DNA from 3 places in the Streptomyces sp. NPDC003284 genome. Region 2 is predicted to be linked to each of the others. Evidence: predicted binding sites of a transcription regulator. Region 2 holds the regulator's gene; each other region holds the start of a gene.

Region 1 (5,146 bases), on a different contig from region 2:
ACGGACCAGGAACGTGTCCTCAGCCAGCGCTCGACTTCTTCCAGCACGGTCGGTGGCTCCTCACTCCTGCGCGGCTCGCTGCGGCCTGCGGTACGGACCGGATCACATCATCGTGTGATCTGTCTCGCGGTTCGGACGACGGTCTCTCGCTGTCCTGGCCGTCGGTTACAGTCTTGAACAACGCGGACGACCGTCGCATGCCGGGGTCGCCGCGACCCACAATCGAATACCGCTCATCCAGAGGGGCAGAGGGACACGGCCCGATGAAGCCCCGGCAACCCTCCAGCCGGTCTCGTACCGATCGCCGTCGCGCGGTCGCCACCGCGAGGCTCCCGGCTCGGGAAGGTGCCAATTCCGTCTCACGGCGAGATGCGTCGTGGGGAAGATGAGGAGAAAGGGCCTCGCCTCCATGGCTGTGCAGACAGTTGCCACCAGCACCGACTCCACCGTCGACCTCGGCCCCGCCGCGGCGCTCAGCTGCCGCGAGTGCGGTCACCGCGTGCCGCTCGGCCCGGTCTTCGCCTGCGAGGAGTGTTTCGGCCCGCTGGAGATCGCCTACGACTTCTCGGGCTACGACACCGAGGAACTGCGCGGGCGGATCGAAGCGGGCCCCGCGAACATCTGGCGCTACGCCCCGCTGCTGCCCGTCCCCGCCGACGTGGCCGGCAAGCCGAACATCAACCCCGGCTGGACCAAGCTGGTCCAGGCCGACCGCCTCGCCGCCGAACTCGGCGTCGACCCCGGCAAGCTGTTCGTCAAGGACGACTCCGGCAACCCGACGCACTCCTTCAAGGACCGCGTCGTCGCCCAGGCGCTGGAGGCCGCCCGCGCCTTCGGCTTCACCACCCTGTCCTGCTCCTCCACCGGCAACCTGGCCGGTGCCGTCGGCGCCGCCGCCGCCCGCGCCGGACTGCGCTCCTGCGTGTTCATCCCGCACGACCTGGAGCAGGGCAAGGTCGTCATGGCCGCGATCTACGGCGGCGAACTCGTCGGCATCGAGGGCAACTACGACGATGTGAACCGCTTCTGCTCCGAGCTGATCGGCGACCCGGCCGGCGAGGGCTGGGGCTTCGTCAACGTCAACCTGCGGCCGTACTACGCCGAGGGCTCCAAGACGCTGGCGTACGAGATCTGTGAGCAGCTCGGCTGGCGGCTGCCCGACCAGATCGTCGTCCCGATCGCCTCCGGCTCCCAGCTCACCAAGGTCGACAAGGGCCTGCGCGAGCTGATCGCGCTCGGCCTGGTCGAGGACAAGCCGTACAAGATCTTCGGCGCCCAGGCCGAGGGCTGCTCGCCGGTCTCCACCGCCTTCAAGGCCGGACACGACGTGGTGCGCCCGCAGAAGCCGGACACCATCGCCAAGTCCCTCGCCATCGGCAACCCGGCCGACGGCCCCTACGTCCTGGACATCGCGCGCCGCACCGGCGGCGCGGTGGAGGACGTGACGGACGAGCAGGTCGTCGACGCGATCAAGCTGCTGGCCCGCACCGAGGGCATCTTCGCGGAGACCGCGGGCGGGGTGACGGTCGGCGTCACCAGGAAGCTCGTCGAGAGCGGTCTGCTCGACCCGTCGAAGACCACCGTCGTGCTCAACACCGGCGACGGCCTCAAGACCCTCGACGCGGTGGCCGGCACCGGTCTGACCGCCACCATCCGCCCCACCCTGGACTCCTTCCGAGAGGCTGGCCTCGCATGAGCGTGACCGTTCGCATCCCCACCATCCTGCGCACCTACACCGGCGGGCGGGCCGAGGTGAGCGCCGACGGCGCCACCCTCGCCGAGGTCATCTCCGACCTGGAGAAGAACCACACGGGCATCGCCGCGCGCGTCCTGGACGACCAGGGCAAGCTGCGCCGCTTCGTCAACGTCTACGTCAACGACGACGACGTCCGTTTCGAGCAGGGCCTGGAGACGGCCACCCCGGACGGCGCGGGCGTCTCGATCATCCCGGCGGTCGCCGGCGGCTGATCATTACCGTCGGTAATGACGGTGATCGGAGTATCCGGTGAATTGCCCCCTCCGCGGGAGAAGCGGAGGGGGCAATTCCATGTGATTGAGCGCGGTAGAGTTGGGGAAGGCGCCCCGGATCTCCCGGTCGAGCGCCCCTTGATTTCTGCCGCCCGCCGATGAGAAACAGCCAAAATCCGCGGGTATTTTGCGGCTTTTGCGGTGTTTATGGGGCCCGACTTGCCCGGGGTTCGGCTGAATTCGCGTCACATTCCGGACCGCTCCCGCCCGGATTTCTCGTCCGATTGACCTGTTGCAGACGGCAGTTGGACAGATACATTCAGCCGCGGTCGACGCGTTCCGGCGCACGCCCCCGATTCACGGGCGGTGAGGTCTGACCCGGATCCGCGAAGTGCGGATCTGTGCAAGGGCCAGTAATAGGGGAGTTAGGCATGGCTCAGGGCACCGTCAAGTGGTTCAACGCGGAGAAGGGGTACGGCTTCATCGCGGTCGACGGTGGTGCGGACGTCTTCGTCCACTACAGCGCGATCCAGATGGACGGCTACCGCACGCTGGAAGAGGGCCAGCGGGTCGAGTTCGAGATCTCGCAGGGTCAGAAGGGCCCGCAGGCCGACATGGTTCGCGTCACCGCCTGAACGTACGTCACGCGAAGGGCCCACACCTTGCCGGGTGTGGGCCCTTCGTCCTGCCCGCCGGGCCCCGCCCCCTCCCCTCTGTTCGCCTCCGGCTGATCCCGGCCGGTCGAGGCGCGCTCCCCGCCAGAGGCGCTTGCACTCGACCATGCCGAGTGCTAATCATTGGCGTTAGCACTCTGAAGGTGAGAGTGACAACGAGGACCGGGTCGGTGAGGCCCGCAGGCCGGGTGGGGCAAGGAACCACGAGGCCGGCGAGCCGTCCGTCGCGGGCGCGGGCGCGGTCCGAAGGAATCACCCCCAGTCCTGGAGGGACCACTTCACATGGCCAAGATCATCGCGTTCGACGAGGAGGCACGGCGCGGCCTCGAGCGCGGCATGAACCAGCTCGCGGACGCCGTCAAGGTGACGCTCGGCCCCAAGGGTCGCAACGTCGTCCTCGAGAAGAAGTGGGGCGCCCCCACGATCACCAACGATGGTGTCTCCATCGCCAAGGAGATCGAGCTCGAGGACCCGTACGAGAAGATCGGCGCCGAGCTGGTCAAGGAAGTCGCCAAGAAGACGGACGACGTCGCCGGTGACGGTACGACCACCGCGACCGTGCTGGCCCAGGCCCTGGTCCGCGAGGGCCTGCGCAACGTGGCCGCCGGTGCCAACCCGATGGCCCTGAAGCGCGGTATCGAGAAGGCCGTCGAGGCCGTCTCCGCCGCCCTGCTCGACCAGGCCAAGGAGGTCGAGACCAAGGAGCAGATCGCCTCCACCGCCTCCATCTCCGCCGCCGACACCCAGATCGGCGAGCTGATCGCCGAGGCCATGGACAAGGTCGGCAAGGAAGGCGTCATCACCGTCGAGGAGTCGCAGACCTTCGGGCTCGAGCTTGAGCTCACCGAGGGCATGCGCTTCGACAAGGGCTACATCTCCGCCTACTTCGCGACCGACATGGAGCGCATGGAGGCGGTGCTGGAGGACCCGTACATCCTCATCGCCAACTCCAAGATCTCCTCGGTCAAGGACCTGCTCCCGCTCCTGGAGAAGGTCATGCAGTCGGGCAAGCCGCTGCTGATCATCGCCGAGGACGTCGAGGGCGAGGCCCTGTCGACCCTGGTCGTCAACAAGATCCGCGGCACCTTCAAGTCCGTCGCCGTCAAGGCCCCGGGCTTCGGCGACCGCCGCAAGGCCATGCTCGGCGACATCGCCATCCTCACCGGCGGCGAGGTCATCTCCGAGGAGGTCGGCCTCAAGCTGGAGAACGCCACCCTCGACCTGCTGGGCAAGGCCCGCAAGGTGGTCATCACCAAGGACGAGACCACCATCGTCGACGGCGCCGGCTCCTCCGAGCAGGTCGGCGGCCGGGTCAACCAGATCCGCGCCGAGATCGAGAACAGCGACTCGGACTACGACCGCGAGAAGCTCCAGGAGCGCCTGGCCAAGCTCGCGGGCGGCGTGGCGGTCATCAAGGCCGGTGCCGCCACCGAGGTGGAGCTGAAGGAGCGCAAGCACCGCATCGAGGACGCGGTGCGCAACGCCAAGGCGGCCGTCGAGGAGGGCATCGTCGCCGGTGGTGGCGTGGCCCTGCTCCAGGCCTCCCAGGTGTTCGAGAAGCTGGAGCTGGAGGGCGACGAGGCCACCGGTGCCGCCGCCGTCAAGCTGGCCCTGGAAGCCCCGCTGAAGCAGATCGCCGTCAACGCCGGCCTCGAGGGCGGTGTCGTGGTGGAGAAGGTGCGCAACCTGACCCCGGGCCACGGCCTGAACGCCGCGACCGGCGAGTACGTCGACCTGGTCGGCGAGGGCATCATCGACCCGGCGAAGGTGACGCGCTCCGCGCTCCAGAACGCCGCGTCGATCGCCGCGCTGTTCCTCACCACCGAGGCCGTCATCGCCGACAAGCCGGAGAAGGCCGCCGCGGCCGCTCCGGGCGGCATGCCGGGCGGTGACATGGACTTCTGATCCGCCCGCGGATCAGCCCGTCCCTGCCGAGGGCGGCACTCCCTGGAAACAGGGGGTGCCGCCCTCGGGCGTTTCCGGGGCGGCCGCCCGGAGCCGGGACTCGTCGGCCGCCGCCGGTCGCAGTCGGCCGCAGCCGGTCCCTGTGTCCTTCGGCGTGTCCTTCGGTGTGTTCTTCGGTGTGTCCTTCGACGGCGTCCCCGCTCAGCTCCTGCGCTCGCCCAGGACGCAGAACTCGTTGCCCTCCGGGTCGAGGAGGGTGACCCACTGCTGCCCGTCCTGCGCGGTGTCGGCGCGCCGGGCGCCGAGGGAGAGCAGCCGCGCGACCTCGGCCTCCTGGTCGTCGGGGCGGAAGTCGGGGTGCAGCCTGTTCTTCGCCGTCTTGCCCTCGGGGACAGGCACGAAGAGGAGGCCCGGCATCCGGTCCGGCTCGGGGCGGATCTCGATGACCTCCTCGGACTCGTCGACCACGACCCAGCCGAGGGCCCCGGCCCACCAGCGCCCGAGAGCGACGGGGTCGGCGGAGTCGACGATGATCTGTTCCCATTCCAGTGCCATGGGCCTGAGCATAGGCAGACCGGCGAACCACTGCGCAGAGCCTC
Region 2 (5,146 bases):
GGGGCGTAGGGGCCGTGTTCGCGCATGAAGCGGTTGACCAGGCCGCGGGCGGGCCGTCCGGAGAAGGCGCGGGTCAGTTCCGTGTGCGGGAACAGCGGGTCGGTCAGGGCCTGCTTGTGCAGGGCGTGCGCCCCGGACTCGGGGGTGGCGAGGAAGGCCGTGCCGAGCTGGGCGGCGCTCGCGCCGGCGGCCAGGACGGCGGCGATCTGGCTGCCGCGCATGATGCCGCCCGCGGCGATGACCGGCAGGTCCACCGCCTCGCTGACCTGTGCGACCAGGGAGAGCACGCCGATGCCCGCGCCGTCGTTCTCCGGCTGGTCGCGGTGGGTGCCCTGGTGGCCGCCCGCCTCCACGCCCTGGGCGATCACCGCGTCCGCGCCGGACCGGCCCACGGCCAGCGCCTCGTCGACGGTGGTCGCGGTGACCAGGACGTAGGTGCCGACGCGGTGCAGGGAGTCGACGACCTCACGGGTGGGGGCGCCGAAGTGGAAGGAGACCACGGGGACCGGGTCGTCCAGCAGGACGGCGAGTTTCACGTCGTAGCCGTCGTCGTGCCCGCACTCGGGGTCGCCCAGCTCCGTCTCGTACCAGGTGGCCTCGCCCGCCAGTTGCTGGGCGTAGAGGTCGACGGCGCCGGACTCCGCGAGGTCGGGCTGGGGCATGAAGACATTGACGCCGAAGGGGCGGCCGGTCAGCCCGCGCACCTGCTTGATCTCCTGGTACATGCCGTCCGCCGTCTTGTAGCCGGCGGCCAGGAAGCCCAGTCCGCCGGCCTCGGAGACCGCGGCGGCCAACTGCGGCCCGGAGGGGCCGCCCGCCATCGGGGCCTGCACGATCGGCCGAGGGAAGAGATCGGTCAGCGCGGACAATGCGGAGGACATGACCGCATGGTGTCACGTCCGCGGCACGCCGCCGCATCCGGGCGTCCTCTGGCATATGCCAAAGGCAGCCACCGATGCCGGTGGCTGCCCTGGGGAGCGCTTCCCCGCCCGGTCGCGGCCGGGCGGGGACGCTCAGCGTCCGTTGAACGCGTCCTTCAGCCGCGAGAACAGGCCCTGCTGGCCGGGCTGGAACTGCCCCTGAGGGCGCTCCTCGCCGCGCAGCCCGGCCAGTTCCCGCAGCAGGCGCTCCTGCTCGGGGTCGAGCTTGGTCGGCGTCTGCACCTCGACGTGCACGATGAGGTCGCCCCGGCCGCCGCCGCGCAGATGCGTGACGCCCCGGTCGTGCAGCGGGATCGACTGCCCGGACTGGGTGCCCGGCCGGATGTCGACCTCCTCCAGGCCGTCCAGCGTCTCCAGCGGCACCTTGGTGCCCAGGGCCGCCGCCGTCATCGGCAGGGTGACCGTGCAGTGCAGGTCGTCGCCGCGCCGCTGGAAGGCGGCGTGCGGCAGCTCGTGGATCTCGACGTAGAGGTCACCGGCCGGGCCGCCGCCGGGGCCGACCTCGCCCTCGCCCGCGAGCTGGATGCGGGTGCCGTTGTCCACACCGGCCGGGATCTTCACCGTCAGGGTGCGGCGGGCGCGGATGCGGCCGTCGCCCGCGCACTCCGGGCACGGGGTGGGCACGACGGTGCCGAAGCCCTGGCACTGCGGGCAGGGCCGCGAGGTCATGACCTGGCCCAGGAAGGACCGGGTGACCTGCGAGACCTCACCGCGGCCGCGGCACATGTCGCAGGTCTGGGCGGTGGTGCCCGGGGCCGCGCCCTCGCCGCTGCACGTGGTGCAGACGACGGCGGTGTCGACCTGGATGTCCTTCGTGGTGCCGAAGGCCGCCTCGTCCAGCTCGACCTCCAGCCGGATCATGGCGTCCTGGCCGCGGCGCGTGCGCGAGCGCGGTCCGCGCTGCGAGGCCGTGCCGAAGAACGCGTCCATGATGTCGGAGAAGTTGCCGAAGGAACCGGCGCCGAAGCCGCCCGCACCGGCCCCGCCGGACTGCGAGAGGGGATCCCCGCCGAGGTCGTAGACCTGCTTCTTCTGCGGGTCCGACAGCACCTCGTAGGCGGCGTTGATCTCCTTGAACCGCTCCTGGGTCTTCGGATCGGGGTTGACGTCCGGGTGCAGCTCGCGCGCGAGCCGCCGGAACGCCTTCTTGATCTCATCCTGCGACGCGTCGCGGCGCACGCCGAGAACGGCGTAGTAGTCCGTGGCCACTTACGACTCCGCCAGGATCTGTCCGACGTACCGTGCCACTGCGCGTACCGCTCCCATCGTTCCCGGGTAGTCCATGCGGGTCGGTCCGACCACGCCGAGCTTGGCCACTGCCTCGCCGCCCGAACCGTAGCCGACCGACACGATGGACGTGGAGTTGAGTCCTTCGTGGGCGTTCTCGTGACCGATGCGCACGGTCATGCCCTGGTCCTGTGTCTCACCGAGCAGCTTCAGCAGGACGACCTGCTCCTCCAGCGCCTCCAGCACGGGCCGGATGGTGAGGGGGAAGTCGTGCCCGAAGCGGGTGAGGTTGGCGGTGCCGCCGATCATCAGCCGCTCCTCGTTCTCCTCGACGAGGGTCTCCAGGAGGGTGGACAGCACGGTGGCGACCGTGCCCCGGTCCTCCAGGTCGAACCCGTCGGGGAGGTCCTCGACCAGCTGCGGCACGTCCGCGAAGCGGCGGCCCGCGACCCGGCTGTTCAGCCGCGCCCGCAGGTCCGCGAGGGACGTCTCGCCGAAGGGCGCCGGGCAGTCGATCATCCGCTGCTCGACCCGGCCGGTGTCCGTGATCAGCACGAGCATCACGCGCGCGGGTGCGAGCGCGAGCAGTTCCACGTGCCGCACGGTCGAGCGGGTCAGCGACGGGTACTGCACCACGGCGACCTGCCGGGTCAGCTGCGCCAGCAGCCGCACCGTGCGGGCCACCACGTCGTCGAGGTCGACGGCGCCGTCGAGGAAGTTCTGGATGGCACGCCGCTCGGGCGCGGTCATCGGCTTGACCCCGGCCAGCTTGTCGACGAAGAGGCGGTACCCCTTGTCGGTGGGGATCCGGCCCGCGCTGGTGTGCGGCTGGGCGATGAAGCCCTCGTCCTCCAGGGCCGCCATGTCGTTGCGGACCGTGGCCGGTGAGACGCCGAGGTTGTGCCGCTCGGTGAGGGCCTTGGAGCCCACCGGCTCCTCGGTGCCGACGTAGTCCTGGACGATGGCGCGCAGCACCTGAAGCCGTCGCTCGCTGAGCATCGCGCACACCTCCAGAGTCGTCCCTCGGCTTCCGCCTGGCACTCGGCGCATACGAGTGCCAGCATTCCCCGGCCCAGTGTACGGCCGTGGGGTACGCCGGGGGCAAGACTGGTCCAGGTGACCGGTCCGGGGAAGGCTAGCGTTCCGGTATGACCGTGACTTGGGAAGAGCTCGGGTGGGAGCGGCTGGCGGACGGCGTGGGGCGGGTGCGGCTCCCGGAGTGGGACTGCACGGTCGGGCTGGTCGCCGGAGCCGGGGCGGCGCTGATGGTGGACGCGGGCTCCTGCCTGGCCGAGGGCGCTCGGCTGCGCGCGCGGGCGCGCGAGCTGACCGGCGGCGATGTGACACATCTCGCGCTGACGCACCCCCACTTCGACCATGTGCTCGGGGCGGCGGCGTTCGACGGCGCCGAGATCCTCGCCGCCGAGGGGGCCCGCACGGTGCTCGGCGACGCGCGCGGGCGCGCGGAGCTGCGCGAGGACGCGGTGCGCCAGGGGCTCGACGCGGGGGCGGCCGAGGAGGCCGCCGCGGCCCTCCCGGTCCCCGGCCGCGAGGTCCGCGGGCGGCTGGCCCTGCCGCTGGGCGGCGGCCGGGAGGCGGTACTGGCGGACCTGGGCGCCGCGCACAGCACGCACGACCTGGCGGTGCTGGTGCCGGTGCCGGGCGGACGGCCGGTGGTCTTCTGCGGCGACCTGGTCGAGGAGTCCGGCGAGCCGCAGGCGGGCCCGGACGCGGCGCCGTCCCGCTGGCCCGCCGCGCTGGACCGGCTCCTCGTGCTGGGCGGCGAGGACGCGCTCTACGTCCCCGGGCACGGCGCGGTGGTCGACGCCGCCTTCGTCCGGGCCCAGCGCGACGCGCTGGCCGACCGCTTCGGCGTGTCGCGCTGAACGCGGCCCCGGATCTCCCTATCGTCACTCGAATGCGCCAGTACTCCGCCGACCTCACCCCGCCCTGGAAGAAGCCGCGGGCCGTGCCCGAGGCGGCGGCCGAGCCGGGGCTCGTGGTCGAGGAACCGGCGACCGGATTCTGCGGGGCGGTGATCCGCTGCGAGGCGGGCACGGTGACCCTGGAGGACCGCTTCGGCAAGCACCGCGTCTTCCCGCTCCAGCCCGGGGGCTTCCTGCTGGAGGGCCGCCCGGTGACGCTGGTGCGGCCCGCCTCGGGTCCGGTACGCCCCACCCGCACCGCCTCCGGTTCGGTCGCCGTCCCCGGCGCACGCGCGCGCGTGGCCCGCGCCGGGCGCATCTACGTGGAGGGGCGGCACGACGCCGAGCTGGTCGAGAAGGTGTGGGGCGACGACCTGCGCGTCGAGGGCGTCGTCGTGGAGTACCTGGAGGGCGTGGACGACCTGCCCGCCGTCGTCGAGGAGTTCGCTCCCGGCCCGGACGCCCGCCTCGGCGTGCTCGTGGACCATCTCGTCCCGGGCAGCAAGGAGTGGCGGATCGCCGAGGCGGTCACCAGTGAGCACGCGCTCGTCGTCGGGCACCCGTACATCGACGTCTGGGAGGCCGTGAAGCCGTCCTCGCTGGGCATCGAGGCGTGGCCCCGGATCCCGCGCGGCCAGGACTGGAAGACCGGGGTCTGCCGCGCCCTGGGCTGGCCGGACCACACAGGCGCGGCCTGGCAGCAGATCCTCTCCCGGGTGCGGTCGTACAAGGATCTGGAGCCGGAGCTGCTGGGGCGGGTCGAGCAACTGATCGATTTCGTGACGGAGCCGGCGTAGAGCCGCCCGGCCGGCCCGGGTCGCTCAGTCCACCAGGTCCCGCACCACCGCGTCCGCCAGCAGGCGGCCGCGCAGGGTGAGCGCCGCGCGCCCGGCGTCGTACGGCTCCCGCTGGAGCAGGCCGTCCGACAGCGCCCGGCGGGCGGCCGCGAGGCCCGCCTCGCGCAGCAGGTCCAGCGGTACGCCCTCGCGCAGCCGCAGCTCCAGCAGGATCCGCTCCACCCGGCGGTCCTCCTCGGTGAGGAGTTCGCGCCCG
Region 3 (5,146 bases), on a different contig from region 2:
CTTGACGTTGAAGGGCAGCCGGTCGGTGATCTCGTACGCGGTGGCGTACGGGGTGGGCCGCAGCGCGTCGGAGGTGACGTAGGCGATGGTCTCGTCGATCAGGCCGCCGTCGAGTCCGGCGGCGGCCTCGGCGACCAGGTGGGAGCGGATGACGGCGCCGTCCGGCTCGTACAGGTAGCGGCCCACCGGCCGCACCGGCGGGTCGGGCAGGCCCCGGCCGCGCAGCGTGTGCGGTCCGGGCAGCAGGGTCGCGCGGACCAGGCCCGGCTCGGTGCCGAACCACAGCACCGCCTCCTTGACGTCCCCGCCGTCGGAGATCCACTCGGCCTCGGCCTGCGGCGGCACCGCCTCGTGCGGGATGCCGGGCGCGACCTTCAGCGCGGCGTGCGGGGCCTTCAGCGCCGCCCGGACGGCCCAGGAGAGCGAGGGCGAGTAGCTCTCCGGGTCGAAGATCCGGCCCCGGCCGCCGCGCCGCGCGGGATCGACGAACACGGCGTCGTACGCGGACGTGTCGACCTCCGTCACATCCGCCTCGCGGACCTCGATCAGCCCGGCGAGCCCCAGCGCCTCGGCGTTCGCGCGGGCCACCGCCGCCGTCACCGGGTCCCGGTCCACGGCGAGGACCCGGATCCCGGCGCGGGCCAGGGCGATCGCGTCGCCGCCGATGCCGCAGCACAGATCCGCGAGCGAGGTCACGCCCAGCTCCGCGAGCCGCGCCGCGCGGTGGGCGGCCACGCTCGCCCGGGTGGACTGCTCGACCCCGTTCGGGGTGAAGAACATCCGGTCCGCGTCGTCGGCGCCGAACTTCGCGGCCGCCCGCTGCCGCAGCCGGGCCTGTCCGAGCGCGGCCGACACCAGGGCGGCGGGGTGGTCGCGGCGCAGCCGGGTGGCGACGGCGAGTTCGTCGGCGGGCGCGGTGCCGCGCACCTCCTCCAGGAGGGCGCGGCCCTCGTCGGTGAGCAGCGCGGCGAAGGAGTTCAGCGGGGCGAGTGGGTCGGTCACCGGTTCATTGTCGGCCAGTCGGTGGACGGTGCGCGGCCGGCCGCGGTGTCGCCGCGGCTCAGGGGCGGCGGGCTGCGAGGATCCGGCGCCATGACCGTAGTAGTACAAAATGACAAAAAGCGTCTCCGGGGTGCCCTGCGGCGCAAGGCGGCCCTGCACGCCGGACTCGGCGCCCTCGCCGCCGCCGCCCTCGTCTCCGGCTGCGCCGGGCAGGACAGCACGGCGGTACGGCCCGCCCCCGGCCAGCAGCGCCTCCAGGCGCCCCCCGCCCGCGCCCTCGACTCCTACGCCTCCCGGCTCGCGACCTCCGCCGCGGCCCGCACCGCCGCCGCCAAGCGCTGGGGCCTGAGCCAGGCCCCGCTGCTGCCCCCGCCGCCCCCGGCCGTCAAGCCGAAGATCCACGCCCGCGCCGGCTTCGAGGTGGACCACCAGGAGGACTGGGACCTGCCCCCGGTCTTCACCACCGTCCCCACCAAGGACAAGATCCTCTTCCTCACCATCGACGACGGCGCCGAGAAGGACCCCGCCTTCCTGCGCATGATGAGCGAGCTGAAGGTCCCCTACACGGCCTTCCTCAGCAACTACCTCGTCCAGGACGACTACGGCTACTTCCGCAAGGCGCAGGCGCAGGGCAACACCCTCAACAACCACACCCTGCACCACCCGTACCTGCCGGGCCTGTCCTACGACGAGCAGAAGCACGAGATCTGCGACATGCAGGACATCATGCAGAAGCAGTTCGGCAAGCGCCCCCGGATGCTCCGCCCGCCCTACGGCAACTACAACCAGGACACCCTGCGCGCCGCCAAGTCCTGCGGCATCCGCTACGCGCCGATCTGGAACGAGGAGGTCTACGTCGACCACTGGGAGTTCCGCGAGGACGACAAGCGGCTGCGCCCCGGCGACATCGTGCTCACCCACTTCCGCGGCCGCGACGAGTGGGACGGCACCATGGCCGACGACATGCGCCGCTTCCTGAACTACGCGACGGCCGAGGGGTACGCGGTGGCCCGGCTGGAGGACTACCTGTGAGACCGCGGCCCCGGCCGCGGCGCACGGCCGCGGGCCTGCTCGCGGCCGTGCTGCTGCTGACCGGCTGCGCCTCGTCCGTCGACCCGATCCAGCGCCTGGGCCGCAAGGCCGCGCAGCGGGTCGCCTCGCCGGACGCGGCCTCCGACCGGCAGCCGTACCGCCGCTGGGGCCTCACGGCCCCGCTGCCCGCGCCGCCGCGCCCGCCCGCCCGGCCGACGCCCGCCACCGCCCGCCCCGCCGGGCCGCCGCCGGTGGTCGACCACGTCGACACTCCCGACCGGGTCGTCTTCCTCACCTACGACGACGGCGCCGAGCGCGACGCGCGCTTCGTCGACATGGTCCGCGAACTGCGCCTGCCCGTCAGCATGTTCCTCACCGACAGCATCGCCGGACCCGGCTACGGCCACTTCGCGCGCCTGCGGTCGGCCGGTGCGGCACTGGAGAACCACACCCTGGAGCACCCCGCCCTGCGCGGTCTGCCCCGCACCGGCCAGCGCGCCGAGATCTGCGGCCAGCGGGACAAGCTGCACGCCCGCTTCGGCGTCCGCTCCCGGCTGTTCCGGCCGCCCTACGGCTCCTACGACGCCACCACCCGGCGCGCCGCCGCCGACTGCGGGGTGTCCGCGATCGTCCTGTGGCGCGCCTCGCTGACGGAGACCGGCCTCCGCTTCACCCACGGGCGGCACGCCCTGCGCCCCGGCGACATCCTGCTGGTCACCTCGGACGACGACGACCTCGACGGGCCGACCCTGCGCGAGCGCACCACCCGTCTGCTGCGCGAGATCCAGCGGGACCGGCTGACGGTGGCGAGGCTCCAGGACTACCTGTGATCCCCTGTGACGGCCCGCGGCCACCTGCGGCCACCTGGGGACGGAGGCCCCTTCCGGGGGGTGTCCCGGACCGACGCGCCACGAGGCAATTGGCACTCCGCTTGACCGAGTGCTAATCGCGGTCATAGTCTCGGCTCTGGCACTCCCCACCGGAGAGTGCCAACAACGCGACGGGCAGGTCCGGCACCCGCGACGACGGATCGACCTGGTCGCCACCTCAGACAGTTAACCCCGTGAGATCTCCGAAGGGGGAGGTCGGATCGTGACGACCGCCAGCTCCAAGGTTGCCATCAAGCCGCTCGAGGACCGCATCGTGGTCCAGCCGCTCGACGCCGAGCAGACCACGGCCTCTGGCCTGGTCATCCCGGACACCGCGAAGGAGAAGCCCCAGGAGGGCGTCGTCCTCGCCGTGGGCCCGGGCCGCTTCGAGGACGGCAACCGTCTTCCGCTCGACGTCAAGGTCGGCGACGTCGTGCTCTACAGCAAGTACGGCGGCACCGAGGTGAAGTACAACAACGAGGAGTACCTCGTTCTCTCGGCTCGCGACGTCCTCGCGATCATCGAGAAGTAAGTCACCTCAGCACTCCTGCTGTGAACTGCGCCCCTGGCCCCCGCGATCGATGAGAAGCCGGGCGCCCGGGGCGCAGTGTGTTCTTCACCCAAGATTTCCGAGAGGGCTCCCGCTGCCATGGCGAAGATCCTGAAGTTCGACGAGGACGCCCGTCGCGCCCTCGAGCGCGGCGTCAACAAGCTTGCCGACACGGTGAAGGTGACGATCGGCCCCAAGGGCCGCAACGTCGTCATCGACAAGAAGTTCGGCGCCCCGACCATCACCAACGACGGCGTCACCATCGCCCGCGAGGTCGAGATCGAGGACCCGTACGAGAACCTCGGTGCCCAGCTGGTGAAGGAGGTGGCGACCAAGACCAACGACATCGCGGGTGACGGCACCACCACCGCCACCGTGCTCGCCCAGGCGCTCGTGCGCGAGGGCCTGAAGAACGTCGCGGCCGGTGCCTCCCCGGCGCTGCTGAAGAAGGGCATCGACGCCGCGGTCAAGGCCGTCTCGGACGACCTGCTCGCCTCGGCCCGCCCGATCGACGAGAAGTCCGACATCGCCGCCGTGGCCGCGCTGTCCGCCCAGGACCAGCAGGTCGGCGAGCTGATCGCCGAGGCGATGGACAAGGTCGGCAAGGACGGTGTCATCACCGTCGAGGAGTCCAACACCTTCGGTCTGGAGCTGGACTTCACCGAGGGCATGGCCTTCGACAAGGGCTACCTGTCCCCGTACTTCGTCACCGACCAGGAGCGTATGGAGGCCGTCCTCGACGACCCGTACATCCTGATCAACCAGGGCAAGATCTCCTCCATCGCGGACCTGCTCCCGCTGCTGGAGAAGATCATCCAGACGAACGCCTCCAAGCCGCTGCTGATCATCGCCGAGGACGTCGAGGGCGAGGCCCTGTCGACCCTGGTGGTCAACAAGATCCGCGGCACCTTCAACGCCGTCGCGGTGAAGGCTCCCGGCTTCGGCGACCGCCGCAAGGCGATGCTCCAGGACATGGCTGTCCTCACCGGCGCCACCGTCATCTCCGAGGAGGTCGGCCTCAAGCTCGACCAGGTCGGTCTCGACGTGCTCGGCTCCGCCCGCCGCATCACCGTCACCAAGGACGACACCACCATCGTCGACGGTGCCGGCAAGAAGGACGAGGTCGAGGGCCGCATCGCGCAGATCAAGGCCGAGATCGAGTCCACCGACTCCGACTGGGACCGCGAGAAGCTCCAGGAGCGCCTCGCGAAGCTGGCCGGCGGCGTGTGCGTGATCAAGGTCGGCGCCGCCACCGAGGTGGAGCTGAAGGAGAAGAAGCACCGTCTGGAGGACGCCATCTCCGCGACCCGCGCCGCGGTCGAGGAGGGCATCGTCTCCGGTGGTGGCTCCGCCCTGGTGCACGCCGTGAAGGTCCTGGAGGGCAACCTCGACAAGACCGGCGACGAGGCCACCGGTGTCTCGGTCGTCCGCCGCGCCGCCGTCGAGCCGCTGCGCTGGATCGCGGAGAACGCCGGCCTGGAGGGCTACGTCATCGTCTCCAAGGTCGCCGAGCTGGAGAAGGGCAGCGGTTACAACGCCGCCACCGGCGAGTACGGCGACCTGGTCAAGGCCGGCGTCATCGACCCGGTCAAGGTCACCCGCTCCGCCCTGGAGAACGCCGCCTCCATCGCCTCCCTCCTGCTGACGACCGAGACCCTGGTCGTCGAGAAGAAGGAAGAGGAAGAGCCGGCCG

Evidence for each region. Region 2 encodes HrcA, which represses chaperone genes, less so after heat shock. Its sites were predicted from a motif close to TTNGCACTCNGNNNNNCNGAGTGCNAA; they were not measured.
Region 1: the regulator HrcA is predicted to act here: its motif matches at 2,736-2,762, upstream of groL (chaperonin GroEL).
Region 3: the regulator HrcA is predicted to act here: its motif matches at 2,954-2,980, upstream of groES (co-chaperone GroES).

What each region holds. Positions count from the first base shown of each region.
Region 1 is NZ_JBSFSI010000005.1:397,739-402,884, reverse strand. It holds gene ACWDYF_RS14155 (glucosyl-3-phosphoglycerate synthase) at 1-47, opposite strand, end outside; SAM riboswitch class I at 231-392, shown strand; gene thrC (threonine synthase) at 410-1,696, shown strand; gene ACWDYF_RS14145 (MoaD/ThiS family protein) at 1,693-1,968, shown strand; gene ACWDYF_RS14140 (cold-shock protein) at 2,400-2,603, shown strand; gene groL (chaperonin GroEL) at 2,925-4,547, shown strand; gene ACWDYF_RS14130 (VOC family protein) at 4,749-5,102, opposite strand.
Region 2 is NZ_JBSFSI010000002.1:91,233-96,378, reverse strand. It holds gene ACWDYF_RS03910 (nitronate monooxygenase) at 1-881, opposite strand, end outside; gene dnaJ (molecular chaperone DnaJ) at 1,014-2,150, opposite strand; gene hrcA (heat-inducible transcriptional repressor HrcA) at 2,151-3,167, opposite strand; gene ACWDYF_RS03895 (MBL fold metallo-hydrolase) at 3,317-4,054, shown strand; gene ACWDYF_RS03890 (DUF3097 domain-containing protein) at 4,087-4,890, shown strand; gene hemW (radical SAM family heme chaperone HemW) at 4,915-5,146, opposite strand, start outside.
Region 3 is NZ_JBSFSI010000008.1:134,621-139,766, forward strand. It holds gene ACWDYF_RS19015 (class I SAM-dependent methyltransferase) at 1-981, opposite strand, end outside; gene ACWDYF_RS19020 (polysaccharide deacetylase family protein) at 1,093-2,034, shown strand; gene ACWDYF_RS19025 (polysaccharide deacetylase family protein) at 2,031-2,864, shown strand; gene groES (co-chaperone GroES) at 3,127-3,435, shown strand; gene groL (chaperonin GroEL) at 3,553-5,146, shown strand, end outside.